Linked DNA regions of Jeotgalibacillus aurantiacus. Each later gene encodes a partner of the first gene's protein in a complex. Links are inferred from orthologs where the notes say so. Each region holds a gene or a part of one and is shown on either strand. Other genes may lie near its edges.

Evidence for each region. Proteins that work in one complex are often made in the same cells at the same time.
Region 2: rplI (region 1) and rplS share a complex: the UniProt entries of both Bacillus subtilis proteins name them as parts of the 50S ribosomal subunit. The link is inferred for Jeotgalibacillus aurantiacus from one-to-one orthologs.

The regions. Positions count from the first base shown.
Region 1 is NZ_JACNMS010000001.1:956,079-959,153, forward strand. Bases 55-3,053 are described here. They hold rplI (50S ribosomal protein L9), read right to left. Parts: upstream 1,778-3,053; coding sequence 1,331-1,777; downstream 55-1,330. Other genes in these bases: dnaB (replicative DNA helicase), read right to left, coding at 55-1,197; H7968_RS04530 (DHH family phosphoesterase), read right to left, coding at 1,774-3,053. In the rest of the region: more of dnaB, read right to left, coding at 1-54; more of H7968_RS04530, read right to left, coding at 3,054-3,075. UniProt on the Bacillus subtilis protein: Binds to the 23S rRNA.
Region 2 is NZ_JACNMS010000002.1:529,439-532,274, forward strand. The notes cover bases 1-2,760. They hold rplS (50S ribosomal protein L19), read right to left. Parts: upstream 1,673-2,760; coding sequence 1,328-1,672; downstream 1-1,327. Other genes in these bases: ylqF (ribosome biogenesis GTPase YlqF), read right to left, coding at 1-618; lepB (signal peptidase I), read right to left, coding at 626-1,162; trmD (tRNA (guanosine(37)-N1)-methyltransferase TrmD), read right to left, coding at 1,804-2,538; rimM (ribosome maturation factor RimM), read right to left, coding at 2,535-2,760. Outside these bases: more of rimM, read right to left, coding at 2,761-2,836. UniProt on the Bacillus subtilis protein: This protein is located at the 30S-50S ribosomal subunit interface and may play a role in the structure and function of the aminoacyl-tRNA binding site.

The DNA.
Region 1 (3,075 bases):
ATCACGGTACAGGAAGGCGACGATGTCGGCATCCTGCTCGATACTTCCTGATTCACGAAGATCGGACATCATTGGACGCTTGTCCTGACGTGATTCTACACCACGGGACAGCTGTGACAGGGCAATGAGTGGTACTTCAAGCTCACGTGCGAGTCCTTTTAGGGAACGGGAGATTTCAGAAACCTCCTGCTGCCGGTTCTCACCCGGCTTGCCGGTTCCGTGAATCAGCTGCATGTAGTCAATTAAAATCATGCCGAGACCGTGCTCCTGCTTGAGGCGGCGGCATTTGGCACGGATATCCTGCACGCGGACACCCGGCGTATCATCAATATAGATGCCGGCATTAGAGAGGCTTCCCATCGCCATCGTCAGCTTGCGCCAGTCTTCATCGGTGAGGGCACCGGTACGCAGGTTTTGTGCGTTAATATTGCCTTCTGCGCAGAGCATACGCATGACGAGCTGCTCTGCTCCCATCTCAAGACTGAAGATCGCGACGTTTTCACCTGTTTTGGTCGCCACATTTTGCGCAATGTTCAGGGCAAAGGCGGTCTTACCTACTGATGGACGGGCGGCCACGATGATCAGGTCGTTGCGCTGGAACCCGGCAGTCATGCGGTCGAGCTCATTAAAGCCGGTCGCAATCCCTGTGATGTCGCCTTTTGTGCTGTTGAGCATCTCGATATTATCGTACGTGCGGACAAGAACGTCCTTCATGCTGTGGAAGGCGGACGTATTTTTACGGTTGGCGACTTCCATGATGTTACGTTCCGCTTCAGCTAAAAGGGTTTCCACTTCATCCTCGCGGGCATAGCCGTCCTGGGCGATCGTGGTCGCGGTGCGGATCAGGCGGCGAAGAAGCGCTTTTTCTTCTACGATATGCGCGTAGTACTCGACGTTGGCGGCTGTCGGAACAAAGCCTGCAAGGTCGGTCAGATAAGAGATACCGCCAACATCCTCAAGCTCCTTCATCGCAGACAGTTCTTCCGTTACCGTGACCAGGTCAATCGCTTTTCCGCGGTCGCTCAGGCGCACCATGACTTCGAAGATTCGCTGGTGGGCGCTCCGGTAAAAGTCTTCCGGCATTAAAATTTCCTGTGCAGAAATGAGTGACTGCGGCTCAAGGAATATTGCACCGAGTACAGCCATTTCCGCTTCTATATTCTGGGGCGGCATACGATCCGCAAACTGTTCATTCAAAGCTGGATCCCTCCCGAAAGATTTTGATCGAAAAAAAATGTGATCTCAAATGATCACATTTTTTTAAGTATAGCACGAAATCGGTTCGCCGTTTGCTTAAAAATATTGGGTGAATCCGATTTCCGGTCAGGTTTTATTCTTTTGTTACGTGCACTTTAAGCGTTGCTGTCACTTCGTTGTGCAGCTTGACTGGCACGTTTGTGTAGCCAAGTGAACGAATAGCATCGTCCATTTCGATTTTGCGCTTATCGACTTTAATGTTGTGGCGCTTTTTCAGTTCTTCAGCGATTTGCTTGGACGTGATGGAGCCGAACAGGCGGCCGCCTTCTCCGGATTTTGCTTTCAGTTCAACCGTCAGGGCTTCCACTGTTTCCTTCAGCTTTTTCGCTTCTTCAAGCTCCTGCTGTGCCTCTTTTTCCTGCTTTTTCTTCTGCGCGCTTACCTGGCTCAGGTTCGCATTGTTGGCTTCAACAGCCAGGTTATTTTTCAGGAGAAAGTTGTGTGCGTAGCCGTCTGCTACATTTTTCACTTCGCCTTTTTTACCTTTACCTTTAACATCTTTTAAGAAAATAACTTTCATGATTCTTCCGTTCCTCCTTCGATGTGTTCATTGATCGCCTGTTTGAGCTGTTCGACAGCCTCATCAATGCTGATCCCTTTCAGCTGTGTGGCGGCATTTGTTAAGTGTCCGCCTCCATTGAGCTTTTCCATGATCAGCTGGACATTGACGGTGCCGAGTGAACGGGCACTGATGCCGACTACATCCTCATCCCTGAATGCCACAACAAAGGACGCCGCTACATCCTCCATGGATAAAAGCGTATCTGCTGCCTGTGCGATGATGACAGGATCATGAATCCGGTCATCTTCACCAAACGCAATCGCCATTCCGTGTTTATAAAACGTTACGGTTTCCACTAAACGTGCGCGTTCTACATACGTGGTGACATCCTCACGCAGGAATTGCTGCACTAAAATCGTATCAGCACCAAGCGTTCTGAGGTATGAAGCCGCATCAAATGTTCGCGATCCGGTTCTCATCGTAAAACTTTTTGTATCCACTATTATACCAGCAAGGAGTGCCGTTGCTTCAAGCATTGTGATTTTTTCGTGTTTTGGCTGATAATCCAAAAGCTCTGTCACGAGTTCAGCTGTTGAGGAAGCGTATGGCTCCATATAGACGAGCAGCGGATTTTCAATAAACTCCTCGCCTCTCCGGTGATGGTCAATGACAACGACTTTTTCAGCCTTATTTAATAAACGTTCATCAATCACAAGACTCGGTTTATGCGTATCCACAACGACTAACAGCGTATCCTCTGTCACCATCTCCATCGCTTCTTCCGGTGTGATGATATGGGAATATAAGTCAGGTTTCGTTTTAATCTCTTCGACGAGACGTGTCACGCCGCTGTCGATTTCAGAAAAATCGAGCGCCACAAAGCCTTCCCGCTGATTCATCTGAGCAATTTTCCGGATGCCGATCGCCGCTCCGACTGCATCCATATCCGGGCGTTTATGGCCCATGACAATCACTTTATCACTGCGGATGATCAGTTCACGCAGCGCATGGGAAATCACGCGTGCGCGGACACGGGTCCGCTTTTCGATCGGGTTGGTTTTCCCGCCGAAAAACTTTACTTTACCGTTTGCCTGATTAATGACAACCTGGTCACCACCGCGGCCCAGGGCAAGATCAAGGCTCGACTGCGCCTGCTGACCAAGTTCAGGTAGGGTTTCCGCTCCGGAGCCCACACCAATACTGAGCGTCAGCGGGACATTCTGTTTTGCCGTCGTCTCGCGGATCGTATCTAAAATCGTGAATTTTTCCTGCTCCAGATCACGTAAAATGCGTTCATTCATCACAGCTAAAAAGCG
Region 2 (2,836 bases), on another replicon or contig:
GGCGATGTCCTGAAGATTCAGGATGGTATCTTTGATGGCACCTGTAAGCGCAAGTTTGTATCCTACCTGCTGATCTTCGAATTTTGGCCATAAAATACCCGGTGTATCGAGAAGCTCCATTTCCTTACCGGCTTTAATCCACTGCTGGGCTTTTGTTACACCCGGGCGGTTTCCTGTTTGGGCAATATTTTTTTTAGCCAGGCGGTTAATGAGTGTTGATTTTCCGACGTTCGGAATTCCAACGATCATGGCACGCATGGCTCGTGGCCGGATTCCTCTTGATTTCATTCTGTCCCATTTATCCTTTAAGATTTTCATGGATTCTTTTTGGATTTGCTGGAGACCTGTTCCTTTATCAGAATTTATGGCTACAGCAGGCAGTCCCTGATCGGCAAAATATTGGATCCATTCTTTTGTTTTTACCGGATCTGCCATATCTGCTTTATTGATCAGGATCAGCCTTGGCTTTTGACCAATGATTTCTTCGATCATCGGATTTCTTGAGGATACGGGAATACGTGCGTCTACAAGTTCAAATACGATGTCCACTAATTTAAGTTTTTCTGTTACCTGTCTTCTGGCTTTCGCCATATGTCCAGGAAACCATTGAATACTCATCTATCATTCACTCCTTACTTACAACTTTAAAGTCCTCAGGTGGCCAGAACACAATCGACATGACACCTACGACTGATTCTACCGATACAGGACCGATGTGGCGGCTGTCACGGCTTTTAGACCGGTTATCACCCATGACAAATAAATGACCCTCAGGAACCGTTTTCTCACCTGTTAATTCCTCCAGTGTAAAGTCAGCGGTTACCGCTTCTTCATCTAAAAACTGTTCTTCCGTCAACTGATCATTTATGTATAGCTTACCCTCTTTAAATGCAACAGTTTCACCGGGAAGACCGATTACCCGTTTAATATAATCATCACTTTCTGACGCATGGAAAACCACCATGTCAAACCGCTCAGGCTCTTCAAGACGGTAATTCAGCTTATTCACAATTAACCTGTCCCCATCTTTAAGCGCCGGATTCATGGAACTTCCATCTACAACAACTGGAGAAAATAAAAAGTAGCGGATACCCGCGGCACAAACAATGGCAATCAACAGGATTTTGGACCATTCCCACCATTCATTCTTAGCCTTTCTCATTTAAACGCCCCCATGTAATCTGCTTTCTCTATTTTAGCACAGCAGGTGAGGAATAACGTGTATTTGAACGAAAGAAGCAGGGCAAGAAACTATATATGAATGTTATAGGTTACATGATATTTTCACATTAAAAAAAGAGCTTGCAAGCAAGCTCTTTTTTCATTATTAGCGAATTTCTTTAATACGGGCCGCTTTACCGCGCAGGTTACGCAGGTAGTAAAGTTTCGCACGACGAACTTTACCGCGACGCACAACATCAAGCTTCGCAATTTTTGGTGTGTGTACAGGGAATGTACGCTCAACACCTACTCCGTAAGAGATCTTACGTACAGTAAATGTTTCACTTACTCCACCGCCACGGCGTTTAATAACAACACCTTCGAACACCTGGATACGCTCACGAGTTCCCTCAACAACCTTAACGTGAACCTTTACAGTATCACCCGGCTTGAATACAGGAAGATCAGAACGAAGTTGTTCTTTTGTAATTTCTTGAATTAAATTATGCATCGATTTCAACTCCTTCCAACAGATGTTCTTGCGGTTCTGTGACCATTTATGCAGCGGAACACCGTTTTCAAGGCTTATTCACTGATGTGAACTAAGCACAAGATTCATAATACCACAGCTGCCGATCTGTTTCAATGTTCTTTTTTGATTTCTTCAATCCATTTTTTCTGCTGGTCTGAAAGTGGATAAACGTCAAGAAGATCCGGGCGTCTGGTCCAAGTTCTCCTTAATGATTCCTTCATTCTCCACTCATCAATTTTACTGTGATTTCCGGACAATAGGACGTCAGGAACCTTGTGACCATTATATTCTGCAGGACGCGTGTAGTGAGGGTGCTCCAGAAGCCCGCTCGAATGTGAGTCCTTAACGGCAGATTCATCGTTTCCAAGCACACCGGGCAGCAGCCTGACGACACTGTCAATGACCGTCATCGCACCGAGTTCACCGCCTGTCAGAACGAAATCACCAATGGAGATTTCATCTGTCACAAGATGCTCACGGATTCTCTCATCGTACCCTTCATAGTGTCCGCAAATAAAGACAAGATGCTCTTCCTTTGAGAGCTCTTCTGCTTTTTTTTGCGTATACCTTTCACCCTGAGGACACATGAGGATAATTCTTGGTGCTTTTTCAGTTCCCTGAGTCAGCTGGTGGACAGCTTCGAAAATCGGTTCAGGCTTTAACACCATTCCCGCTCCGCCTCCGTATGGGTAATCGTCAACAGAGTTATGCTTGTTGCCTGAAAACTGACGAAAATCGGTTACGTTGTAGTCAACTGCTCCTTTTTCCTTCGCCTTCTTCAAAATGGATTCTCCGAAGACGCCATCAAACATAGATGGAAAGAGAGAGAGAACGTCAATTTTCATTCCAGCAGCCCCTCCATCGGGTGGATCACGACTTTTTTGTTTTCAGGATCAACGTCCAGTACAATGTCTGCAATAAACGGAATCATGACCTCTTTTTTAGCAGCGGTCTGCACAACCCACACATCATTGGCGCCCGGTGAAAGAATCTCTTTAATCGTGCCGACTGATTCACCTGCATCTGTTACAACTTCGCAGCCAATGATTTCATGATAATAGTATTCATGATCATCAAGGTCTGTCAGCTGTTTATCTGTAATCCGAAGAATGCCTTCTTTAAACGGCTCTACTTCATTGACAT